3 regions of the Vibrio sp. JCM 18905 genome follow, and region 2 is predicted to be linked to each of the others. Evidence: predicted binding sites of a transcription regulator. Region 2 holds the regulator's gene; each other region holds the start of a gene.
The links. Region 2 encodes MetJ, which represses methionine synthesis genes. Its sites were predicted from a motif close to TTAGACNTNTANANGTCTAA; they were not measured.
Positions count from the first base shown of each region.

Region 1: the regulator MetJ is predicted to act here: its motif matches at 2,375-2,394, upstream of metE (5-methyltetrahydropteroyltriglutamate--homocysteine S-methyltransferase).
Region 3: the regulator MetJ is predicted to act here: its motif matches at 2,174-2,193, upstream of metK (methionine adenosyltransferase).

Region 1 is NZ_AP043880.1:1,318,269-1,322,558, forward strand. It holds gene ACZ5ZC_RS22760 (EAL domain-containing protein) at 1-213, shown strand, start outside; gene ACZ5ZC_RS22765 (hypothetical protein) at 300-1,010, shown strand; gene ACZ5ZC_RS22770 (DUF4250 domain-containing protein) at 1,164-1,364, shown strand; gene metR (HTH-type transcriptional regulator MetR) at 1,385-2,296, opposite strand; gene metE (5-methyltetrahydropteroyltriglutamate--homocysteine S-methyltransferase) at 2,575-4,290, shown strand, end outside.
Region 2 is NZ_AP043880.1:450,175-454,464, forward strand. It holds gene bfr (bacterioferritin) at 1-333, shown strand, start outside; gene ACZ5ZC_RS18775 (malic enzyme-like NAD(P)-binding protein) at 537-1,814, shown strand; gene metJ (met regulon transcriptional regulator MetJ) at 1,928-2,248, opposite strand; gene ACZ5ZC_RS18785 (O-succinylhomoserine (thiol)-lyase) at 2,474-3,637, shown strand; gene ACZ5ZC_RS18790 (bifunctional aspartate kinase/homoserine dehydrogenase II) at 3,650-4,290, shown strand, end outside.
Region 3 is NZ_AP043880.1:640,743-645,032, forward strand. It holds gene ACZ5ZC_RS19700 (DUF2189 domain-containing protein) at 1-538, opposite strand, end outside; gene metK (methionine adenosyltransferase) at 940-2,094, opposite strand; gene tkt (transketolase) at 2,410-4,290, shown strand, end outside.

The DNA.
Region 1 (4,290 bases), 870 kb from region 2:
GAGACTGAGCGAGAAAATTGGATTTGGAAACGCCCGGTGAACCAGATAATGAGCACGGAGTTTGTGCTCGTCAATGCGCACTTATCTGTCGCTGCTATTCGAGAGCTAATCAAAACAGGCATTCGCTTCCCGTGGGTTTTATGTGATGAAAAAGAAGAATACAGAGGTGTGTTAACTCAAGAAGATGCGTTGAAGTATCTCGCTTCTTGTTGAATAAAAAGTCTCGCTGTTCTAGTACATTTGGGGATAGACTTTCGGTGGTTTGACGATAGGTGATTTGCTATTATCGCCACCCCAAAATGACTTTTGAGCGTGCATTTAACATGATTCAACAATTGCTGGTTACTTTTCCTCCGATGCTATTTGGCGCGCAAGCGCTACTGACTTTACTTCTCATCAAGGGCGATATTTGTCCGGGGCAGAGAGGCCGTCTTCATAAAATGTTGCCAGCAGTGGCGTTATTGTGGCTTGCGGTTGCTTCTCTTCGCATTGAAGCATTTATGATCGTGTTCGCTATTTTCTATTTCTACTCTCAGGTTCAAACCAAGAAAACGCGTGAAAAAGGCCCTCTTTGGGCGATGCATTTAGCGAATGGTTTGGCTTTTGCGTATGTAAGTATTCAAGCATTTGAACAGCCAAGCTGGCCTGCGTCTATTGCGATGGCAATAATGATATTTTTCCTTGGGGCGTCATTTTCTCAATTGCTTCTGACTATCGCTCGTAGCAGATTGCAGGCATTTCACCGCATTTTGCCAGTTACGGGCATTGTGTCTGGAATGCTGCTGGTAATCGCAACTCTATTTGCTTCTTACCAGTTAAATGAAGCGACATTGAGCGCCGCAACACAACCAATTTTATTATCTTTAGCCATGCTAGTTTCTTCAATCATTGTTTGGTGCTGGCATATCTTCACACATAAAAAACCAGAAAAGGTTCAACTGAGCGTCGCCCTGTTGCTCGCGCTCGCGTCAATGACGAGCCTACAAGGTTTATTCTCTCTGGCGGCTTAATCTCGAGTCGAGAAACAGATCAATACTGCTTGTACTCAAGTCCTTTCTAGGTTGCTTGAGTATAAGGCACTCACGTTTTGGATCGCGCTCACTTTAAATTCACGTGATTACGTCTACGCTTGTTTATATACCTTGTCGAAGAGGAGAGTCGCGATGGATTTAAGCAATGTAGGTAATTTGGACAGCATTATTTTGCTAGGTATCGTCAATGAAAAGCTACGTTTAGAGTGCGACAGTTTTGACGAGTTAGTATCGGTGTATGAAATGGATGTAGAGTCCGTTGTAGGCAAGCTTGATATGCTTGGTTATCAGTACGATCCATTGACCAACCAATTTAAAGCATATCAACGCTAAACCTTTCTTAATCCATATCCCTAAGCCATCTTGATTCCGTCAAGGTGGCTTTTACATTGTAGCCTTGCGGTTGCGAAAAAGGCTTGTAAGTAACGTTTATCTTTCTCTGAGTGACGCGTTGCAGCAAATAAGCGACGCCATAAGCCTTGGCCAAAAGGTTTACTGGTAATAAGGCCTTGGCGAGAAAATTCAGAAATCGCCCAATTTGGCAGTGCTGCAACCCCTAATCCTGCGGAAACCATTTGCACTAACATCAGAGTATTGTCGGCTTGCTTCCATTTGGCGGGCTCTACCCCCGCTGGCTGCAAGAAGTGTTTTACGACGTCTAGCCTTTGTTTTTGAACCGGATAAGAGAGCATGGTTTGATCTGCGAGATCTTGCGGATCAATAACTTCTTTTTCCGCCAATGGGTGGTTGGTCGCGGTAATTAAGCGCATTTCAAAGTCGAATAAAGGTTCATAATGCACTTCAGAACGAGGTTGAATATCTGACGTGATAACGAGATCCAACTCGCCAGCTAACAGTGCAGGAAGTGGTTCAAAGCCAAAACCTGATGAAAAGTCCAGTGTTACGCTAGGCCAAGCAAGTTGATATTCCCTGAGAGCAGGCATGAGCCATTGGAAACATGAGTGACATTCAATCGCCATATGCAACCGACCATTGACGTCTTCTTTCAAGCTTGCCAAATCATTTTCTGCTCTTGCGAGTTTGGGAAGAATATCTTCTGCAAGACGCAATAGGATTTCTCCCTCTGAAGTGAACTTCACCGGACGAGTTTTTCTAAGGAATAATTGTCCCCCAATCCGTGCCTCTAAATCTTTGATCTGGTGAGACAAGGCCGATTGAGTGAGATGCAACGCGGTCGCGGTCGCGGTTAGAGAGCCGGTGTCTCGAAGCGAAGTGAGTGTCCGCAAATGTTTTAGCTCTATCATGAATTCCTTTCATCCTTTGTTGCTCGCTATGAACAGAATAGCAATCGTATAAATAACTTAACGACAAAAAATGGATATGTAAACGTCTAGACGTCTATTTGTTGTGTTTATTTGCGAATCATGTCGCCTCATGATGAATTTTTTTAATAAACAAGTTGAATAAATGGACGTTGTTCAAACCGCAGATGAGAGCGATAGTTTAGCCATCCAGACATCTTTTATGACGAAAGATACTCTGACCCAAACAAATTGAACAAGATTGAAAAAGGAATAGGGACATGGCTACAACAACGCACGTACTAGGTTATCCACGCATCGGTGAAAAACGAGAATTAAAATTCGCTCAGGAAAAATACTGGCGCGGAGAAATTGATCAAGCAGAGCTTAAAAAGGTTGGAGCAGATCTGCGCGCTCAAAACTGGCAAACGCAAACAGATGCTGGCTTGAGTTTTACCACCGCTGGCGATTTTGCTTGGTACGATCATGTACTGACGACCACGTTGTTACTGGGTCACGTGCCAAAACGTCACGCAGACGGTTTCCCTGATTTGGATACGCTATTCAAAGTGGGTCGCGGTCAATCTCAAGCGGGTTGCGGCTGTGCGGGCGCTGCAGCATCGGATATGACTAAATGGTTCAACACAAACTACCACTACATCGTACCTGAATTTAGCAAGGGCGATACATTTGAAGTGAGCTGGCCTCAACTGTTTGAAGAAGTCAACGAAGCAACCCAAGCTGGGCATAAAGTGAAGCCAGTTTTGCTTGGCCCAGTCAGTTATCTTTACTTAGGTAAAGAGGTAGAAGAAGGATTCGATCGCCTGACGCTACTGCCACGATTGCTTACGGCTTACCAAGCTATTTTGGCAAAGCTCGCGAGTCAAGGTGTTGAGTGGGTTCAGATTGATGAGCCAATTTTGTCACTAGAGCTTGAAAGTCAGTGGGCTGATGCGTTCAAGCTAGCGTACCAAGTGATTCGAAGCGATGTAAAAGTGCTGCTAACGACGTACTTTGACTCTATAAGCGATACGCTAGACAAAATTGTAAAGCTACCAGTGGATGGTTTACATATCGATTTATCTGCCGCGCCTCAGCAGCTTGACGACGTGGTTGCCAAACTACCGGAGGGTTGGGTGCTGTCTGCTGGCGTGGTCAACGGTCGTAACGTGTGGCGCTCGGATTTGAGTGCGCAACTTGAACGTCTACAGCCAGTAAAAGAAAAACTGGGCGACAACCTTTGGGTTGCGAGCTCATGCTCTTTGCTACATAGCCCGGTTGATCTGGAACTGGAAACAGAACTCAGTGAGGAAGTGAAAAGCTGGTTTGCGTTCGCAAAACAAAAAGTAACAGAAGTCGCCTTGCTTGGCCGAGCACTCGATGGTGATCAAGATGCGATTCTCGCTTGTGATACCTACAGCCAGCCAATCAAAGCACGTAAAACGGCAACGCATGTGAATAAGCCACAAGTTCAAGCACGTTTAAACAGTATTACTGCGTCACTTGCCGAGCGTAGCGCACCTTACGCGGAGCGTGCTGCGCATCAAGCTGAAGTATTGGGCTTGCCTCTGTTGCCAACCACGACAATCGGTTCTTTCCCTCAAACGGGTGAAATTCGTGTTCAGCGCAGCGCTTATCGCACTGGCCAGTTATCTGAGTCCGACTATATCCAAGCACTAAAAGGACATATTGCGGATGCCGTAAAACGCCAAGAAGCCCTTGACCTAGATGTGCTTGTGCATGGTGAAGCTGAGCGTAACGACATGGTAGAATACTTCGCGGAGAACTTGGCGGGCTTCCAAACGACGAAATTTGGTTGGGTACAGAGTTATGGCTCTCGCTGTGTGAAACCAGCCATTGTGGTTGCCGACATTGAGCGTGAAAAGCCGATTACGGTGGAATGGTCGACGTACGCACAATCGCTAACCAGCAAGCAGATGAAAGGTATGCTGACGGGCCCGGTAACGATTTTATGTTGGACATTCCCGCGTGAAGAC
Region 2 (4,290 bases):
ATCGATGAGATGAAACATGCCGATCATCTGATTGAGCGTATTTTGTTTCTTGAGGGCTTACCGAATCTACAAGATTTAGGCAAGTTGATGATAGGTGAAGACACTAAAGAAATGCTCGAGTGTGACTTAAAGCTTGAAATGGCCGCCATTCCAGATTTAAAAGATGCGATTGCTTATGCTGAAGACATTCGAGACTATGTGTCTCGCGATCTATTTCAAGATATTCTTGAAGATGAAGAAGAGCATGTTGATTGGCTAGAGACGCAACTTGGCTTGATTGAAATGTCTGGCATTGAGAACTACCTCCAAGCGCAATACGTAGACGAAGAGTAATAACGTCCAGGATTTTGCGCACTTCAATTGTAAGAAGAAAAGAGCACCTGACTCGAAAATCAGGTGCTTATCCCCGCTATCTGGTCTAATCTCTTTTATTATCGGCTTTTTAAGGATATTGCTCGCAATCTTGCCTATGAAGTTTGATTTCTATCCGATAGAATTTATCCCCCCTTACCTAAAAATAAAAAAGAGAAACGTCCATGTCTGAAGACAATCGCCAAGCAGCCACTCCAGAAGAAGAACATCGCCAAAAAGCATTGGATTACCATGCTTATCCAACCCCAGGGAAGATTGCTGTCGAGTTGACAAAGCCTGCGGAAACGGCGGGTGATCTTGCCCTTGCTTACAGCCCTGGTGTTGCAGAACCAGTGCGTGAGATCGCACAAAACCCTGATAACGTGTACAAGTACACAGCGAAAGGCAACATGGTTGCTGTTATTTCTAACGGTACCGCTATTTTAGGTCTAGGTAACCTAGGTCCACTTGCATCTAAGCCAGTAATGGAAGGTAAAGCGTTACTGTTTAAGCGTTTTGCAGGTCTTGATTCGATTGATATTGAAGTTAAGCACCGCACGATCGATGAATTTGTTGATACTGTCGCAAGCATTGCAGACACCTTTGGTGGTATCAACCTTGAAGATATTAAAGCACCAGATTGCTTTGAGATTGAAAAGCGTTTAATTGAGCGTTGTGATGTACCAGTATTCCACGATGATCAGCACGGTACTGCGATTGTAACGGCGGCAGGCATGCTGAACGCGATCGAACTTCAAGGTAAGAAGCTTGAAGACTCAACGATCGTTTGTCTTGGCGCTGGCGCTGCAGCTGTTGCGTGTATGGAGCTGCTGATTAAATGTGGTGCAATGCGCGAAAAAATTTACATGCTGGATCGTAAAGGTGTGATCCACACTCGTCGTGATGATCTTAATGAATACAAGCAGCTATTCGCAAACAACACGGACAAACGCACATTAGAAGATGTGATTGAAGGCGCGGATCTGTTCCTAGGTGTATCTGGTCCAAACCTATTGCCAGCGGAAGCGTTGAAGCTGATGGCAGATAAGCCAATCGTATTTGCATGTTCGAATCCAGATCCTGAAATTAAGCCGGAACTTGCCCACGCTGTTCGTGATGATTTGATCATGGGGACTGGCCGTAGTGATTACCCGAACCAAGTAAACAACGTATTGTGTTTCCCATTCATCTTCCGTGGTGCTCTTGATGTGCGCGCAAGTGAAATCAATGATGAAATGAAACTTGCAGCCGTTGAGGCGATTCGTGAGCTAGCAAAAGAGCCTGTACCTGAAACTGTATTGAAGGCCGCAGGCGTCGATAAGCTTGAGTTTGGTGCAGACTACATCATTCCAAAACCAATGGACTCACGTTTACTACCACGTGTTGCAAAAGCAGTGGCTCAGGCGGCGGTTGATTCAGGTGTTGCTCGTATCGAGATGCCTGAAAACTACATGGCAGAGTAATATATCTATTAGATGTGATGTACAAAAAATGGGACGCAATCGCGTCCCATTTTTTATGTCATTCTGTTGGCTTGAGATAAGAATTGCTATCTGAAGCCTCCAGCCTCGCTTTTTTACTCTTCGTCAAACGACTCAAATTCGATGCCCATTTCCGTCATCAGTGCTTTTACTTCTGTTGGAATATCATCTGGACGGTCTTTACGAAGGTCTTCATCTGTTGGAAGTGGCTGACCTGTGTACGCGTGCAAAAATGCTTCGCATAGTAATTCACTATTGGTTGCATGGCGTAAGTTATTGATCTGACGGCGAGTACGCTCATCAGTTAGCACTTTTAAAACTTTTAGCGGGATAGAGACGGTAATTTTTTTTACTTGTTCGCTTTTTTTGCCGTGCTCTGCATATGGGCTAATGTATTCGCCATTCCAGTCAGCCATTGCACACCTTCATTTATGTAATCGGTTAAAAATAATTTAGGTGCTGATTTTAGCTGCATTTACCGCCATAAGCAAAGACATATAGACGTCTAGAAGTGTTGACGTCTCATTTTTTGACGAGTAAAGTGAACAGAACAGCAAAGGAAGCGTGTTGATCACTTTATTTTACTCATTAGATATAGCGCATTCCTATTTAGAAGTCATTACCCGTGAAAGGATACACCCATGAGCTCTCGCAAACCTGCGACCATTGCAGTACGCACTGGTATTGAATCAGACAGCCAATATCACGCTGTCGTTCCACCTATTTATCTTTCCACTAACTATGGTTTTCCTGCTTTTGGTGAAGTACCTAAGTATGATTACACGCGATCTGGAAATCCAAACCGCGGACTGTTGGAAAGTGCGTTATCTGAACTCGAGTCTGGAAAAGGAGCGGTTGTCACGAACTGCGGTACGTCTGCATTAAATTTATGGGTGTCCGCTTTTCTTGGCCCTGATGATCTCATTATTGCTCCTCACGATTGTTATGGCGGCACCTATCGTCTTTTTAATACCCGAGCCAACAAAGGCGATTTTAAGGTTCAGTTTGTCGATCAATCAGACGAGCAAGCTTTGGATGCAGCATTAGCACAAAAACCAAAACTCATTTTGCTAGAAACTCCGTCAAACCCTCTGGTTCGCGTAGTGGATATTGCAGCTACCTGTGAAAAAGCGAAACAAGTCGGCGCGTTAGTTGCGGTGGACAATACCTTTTTGACACCCGTGTACCAAAAGCCCTTGGACTTGGGCGCAGATTTCGTCATTCACTCCACAACGAAGTATATCAACGGTCATTCAGACGTGATTGGTGGCGTGATCATCACCAAAACAGAAGCGCATGCAGAAGAGCTTGCATGGTGGGGCAATTGCATTGGTGCGACTGGCACACCTTTCGATAGTTATATGACGTTGCGAGGCATTCGTACACTTGGTGCTCGCATGCGAGTGCATGAAGAGAGTTCACAGCAGGTACTGGCTTATCTCCAGAAGCAAGCGTTAGTTAAAACCATTTATCATCCAAGCCTGCCGGAGCACCCAGGTCATGACATCGCTAAAAAGCAGCAAACTGGTTTTGGCTCTATGCTGAGCTTTGAGTTTGCCGGTTCGTTTGAGCAGTTAAAAGTGTTCGTTAAAGAGCTCCAACTGTTTTCATTGGCTGAGTCATTAGGTGGAGTAGAAAGCTTGATTTGTCATCCGGCATCCATGACGCATCGCGCTATGGGAGAGGAAGCACTGGCAGAAGCGGGGGTGTCACATCAACTATTGCGTTTGTCTGTCGGCTTGGAAGATGCACAAGATCTCATCACGGATTTAGAGCAAGCATTCGCTAAAGCTGCCCAACAATAGGAGACGAGAATAATGACTGTACAACGTCAGCTGCATAAGTTTGGTGGCAGTAGCTTAGCAAACCCAGAATGCTATTTACGCGTTGTGGATATTCTTAAGGAGTATTCGACGGAAAATGATCTCGTGGTCGTTTCGGCGGCAGGAAAAACTACTAACCGCTTGATTGAGTTCCTGGAAGGGTTAGAGAAAGATGGCCGAATCGCACATGAAGCACTTCAAAGCCTAAGGCAGTTCCAAACGGAGCTAATAGAAAATTTGTTGGAAAATGAAGTACAAGAAGAGCTATTAGCGTTACTGCATGATGAGTTCAGTACCTTATCTGAGCTGACAGCACCACTCACTGGCGCGCAAAAAGCCGCGGTACTAGGACATGGAGAAGTTTGGTCTGCTCGCCTATTGGCCGCGTTATTATCTCAACGTTCTATCCCCGCTGTTGCACAAGATGCACGAGCGTTTTTACGTGCGGAAGCCGGGACTCAACCTGAAGTTGATCGCGCTCGTTCATATCCTTTGATAAAAGAAGTTCTCGCGCAACACAATCATAAACGTGTGGTAATTACTGGCTTTATGGCTCAGAACGAGACGGGCGAAACCATTTTACTTGGTCGTAATGGCTCTGACTATTCTGCAACTGTCATTGGTGCTCTGGCTGA
Region 3 (4,290 bases), 190 kb from region 2:
AAGCCAAAACAAATCCAACTAAAGATCCTATCACAAGGAAGGGTAGGAACTCACTTAAAGATGCCCCTTGAACAGAAGGGTAAAGCGCATGAAGTAGAGCGGCAATGCGCATCCAAAATATCATACACACTGCGAGTAACACGGCGAATGCCCATTGAGATGTTGAGTTACGACCGATCGCTTTCATGGAATGGAACAAGCTAGCTTTGTGTCCGCGCTCTCTCTCCCAACTGGCATCATACAAGCCGAGCGCGAGAAATGGACCGATTAACATGTAAACAATCAAACTGGGCATGACGACCAAGTGTGTGCCTTGCCACTGTACGAGCAAAACAATGCCTATGGCAGCTGCCATAAAACAGATGCCATAGAAAGCACTAATAAGCGGCATTCGCACGAAATCATGCAGACCTAATGCGAGCCAATGAAAAGGTGCAGAAAGATTAACCGTGTTGCACGGTATGGTTCTGGCGTATTCGTTATCTGGCACTTCCTTTCGCTTGTTGTGGAAGTCCGATGGATTAACAGTTCGAGGCATAACTCCTCCTTGATTTATTCCCACATTATCCGCTTATACCAACTGACAGCGGTTTTTGTTCAGTCAAACTTGAAGCGACTTTTTCAAGTTTACATCTGAGCATTGGCTTAGTTTGGTATCGGCCATAAAGATGCCTGACTCGTGTCTTTCGTAAGTGTTGCTGCCACAGTCGCCAGCATCCGACGTCTCTATTTAAATTGGAATTAACAATATTTTAACTATTGGCGGAGATGGGATAATTTACAAATAATTGCTGAAAATTTATTCGGTATAAAAATGAGGGAGAAACAGGACTGCTTCATGGGGCTGGGCGGTATGAGCCGAAATGGCTAGATAAAAGTTGCTGAAAATAAAAAGCCCCCGCCAGAGGCGAGGGCTTGATTGATTCTTGCTTGGCCTGATTATTTGATGCCAGCGAAATCGCGTAGAAGTGCAGCTTTGTCTGTCGCTTCCCACGGGAATTCTTCACGACCGAAGTGACCGTAAGCCGCTGTCTTCTTGTAGATAGGTTGAAGAAGGTTAAGCATTTCTTGTAGACCGTATGGACGTAGGTCGAAGAATTGACGAACCGCTTCAATGATGATGTCGTGAGATACTTTCTCAGTACCGAACGTTTCCACCATGATAGACGTTGGATCCGCAACACCGATTGCGTAAGAAAGTTGGATCTCACAACGGTCAGCCATGCCAGCCGCTACGATGTTTTTCGCTACGTAACGTGCTGCGTATGCTGCACTACGGTCAACTTTTGATGGATCTTTACCAGAGAACGCACCGCCACCGTGACGAGCTGCGCCGCCGTAGGTATCTACGATGATCTTACGACCTGTTAGACCACAGTCACCCATAGGACCACCGATTACAAAGCGACCAGTTGGGTTGATGAAGAAGTTTGTTTCTTTGTTGATCCACTCAGAAGGTAGCACTGGCTTAATGATCTCTTCCATTACCGCTTCACGCAGGTCTGAAGTTGAGATTGAATCACAGTGTTGAGTTGAAAGAACAACCGCGTCGATACCAACGATGTTACCTTGATCGTATTGGAATGTTACCTGAGATTTTGCATCAGGGCGCAACCAAGGTAGTGTGCCGTTTTTACGAACTTCTGCTTGCTTTTGAACAAGACGGTGAGAGTAAGTAATTGGCGCTGGCATTAGTACTTCAGTTTCGTTACAAGCGTAACCAAACATGATGCCTTGGTCGCCTGCACCTTGTTCTTTAGGGTCAGCTTTATCAACACCTTGGTTGATATCTGGCGACTGTTTACCGATTGTGTTTAGTACCGCACAAGAATCTGCGTCAAAGCCCATATCTGAATGTACGTAGCCGATTTCACGAACGGTTTCACGAGTTAACTCTTCGATGTCTACCCATGCTGAAGTCGTGATTTCACCACCCACCATTACCATACCGGTTTTAACGTAAGTCTCACATGCAACACGAGCCTTTGGATCTTGCTCTAGAATCGCGTCAAGAACCGCATCAGAAATCTGGTCTGCAATTTTATCTGGATGACCTTCTGATACTGACTCAGAAGTAAACAGGTGCTTAGCCATGTTAGCTCCACTATATCTGGTTTAAAACTGGGGAATGATAAACTCTCCAGCGCAAATTAATACTAATTTTTGTAGGTGTATCTACATCTAGACGTCTATTCTAAATTTGATTGCTCGAATTACAAGCTCTTTTTTGGTTTTTGTTATAACCAAACGTTTGCCTGATTTATTGATAATTTTAAGAACTTCGAACGATTTGGCGCGAAAGGTGCAATATTTGTGAGGTTTTGGACTGGAAAACGTTTGCACACCTAACAGGGCTTTGAGAGAATTATGACCTACTTTTCGTTTCGCTTAATGTACTCAGGAGCAGACATGTCGTCTCGTAAACATCTTGCCAATGCAATTCGTGCTCTAAGCATGGATGGTGTTCAACAAGCTAACTCAGGCCACCCAGGCGCACCAATGGGTATGGCTGATATCGCTGAAGTTCTTTGGCGCTCTCACCTAAACCACAACCCATCAAACCCAGAGTGGGCCGACCGCGACCGCTTCGTGCTGTCAAACGGTCACGGCTCAATGCTTATTTACTCTCTACTGCACTTAAGCGGTTATGAGCTATCTATTGATGATCTGAAAAACTTCCGTCAATTGCACTCAAAAACCCCAGGTCACCCAGAGTACGGCTACGCGCCTGGTATCGAGACAACAACGGGTCCTCTTGGCCAAGGCATCACTAATGCTGTTGGTATGGCTATCGCAGAGAAAGCACTAGCGGCACAGTTCAACAAAGAAGGTCACGACATCGTTGACCACTTTACGTATGTGTTCATGGGTGACGGCTGTCTAATGGAAGGCATCTCGCATGAAGCATGTTCTCTTGCTGGGACATTAGGTCTAGGCAAACTGATCGCGTTTTGGGATGACAACGGTATCTCTATCGACGGTCACGTTGAAGGTTGGTTCTCTGACGATACACCTAAGCGTTTCGAAGCTTACGGCTGGCACGTAATCCCAGCGGTAGACGGTCACGATCCTGAAGCAATCAACGCAGCGATTGAAGCGGCTAAAGCGGATCCTCGTCCGACTCTAATCTGTACTAAAACAATTATCGGTTTCGGTTCTCCTAACAAGTCTGGCTCACATGACTGTCACGGTGCACCATTAGGTCACGATGAGATTCAAGCGGCTCGCGAATACCTAGGTTGGGAGTACGGTCCATTTGAAATCCCTGCAGATGTTTACGCTGAGTGGGATGCAAAAGAAGCAGGTGCAGCGAAAGAAGCGGCTTGGAATGAAAAGTTCGAAGCATACGCAGCAGCTTACCCTGCAGAAGCAGCAGAGCTTAAACGTCGTCTAAACGGCGAACTTCCAGCGGAATGGGAAGAAAAAGCGAACCAAATCATTGCTGATCTTCAAGCAAACCCAGCGAACATTGCATCACGTAAAGCATCGCAAAATGCACTAGAAGCGTTTGGTCAAATGCTTCCTGAGTTTATGGGTGGTTCTGCTGACCTAGCGCCTTCTAACCTGACCATGTGGTCTGGTTCTAAGTCTCTAGAAACGGATGACTTCTCTGGCAACTACATCCACTACGGTGTACGTGAATTCGGTATGACCGCTATCATCAACGGTATCGCATTGCACGGTGGTTTCGTTCCTTACGGCGCAACATTCCTAATGTTCATGGAATACGCTCGTAACGCAATGCGTATGGCTGCGCTGATGAAAATTCAGAACATCCAAGTGTACACGCACGATTCGATTGGTCTTGGCGAAGATGGCCCAACTCACCAACCGGTTGAGCAAATGGCATCTCTACGCGTAACGCCAAACATGAGCACATGGCGTCCGTGTGACCAGGTTGAGTCTGCCGTAGCATGGAAACTAGCGATTGAACGTAAAGATGCACCAACAGCACTTATCTTCTCTCGTCAAAACTTAGCGCAACAAGATCGTACAGCTGAGCAAGTAGCGGACATCGCGAAAGGTGCTTACATCCTGAAAGATTGCGAAGGCAAGCCAGAGCTTATCCTTATCGCAACAGGCTCTGAAGTTGAGCTAGCAGTAGAAGCTGCGACTCAACTAACGGCAGAAGGTAAGAAAGTACGCGTTGTTTCAATGCCATCAACGGATGCATTTGACAAGCAAGACGCTGCTTACCGTGAAGCAGTATTGCCATCAGACGTAACAGCACGCATCGCTATCGAAGCGGGCATCGCAGACTTCTGGTACAAGTACGTTGGTTTCGACGGT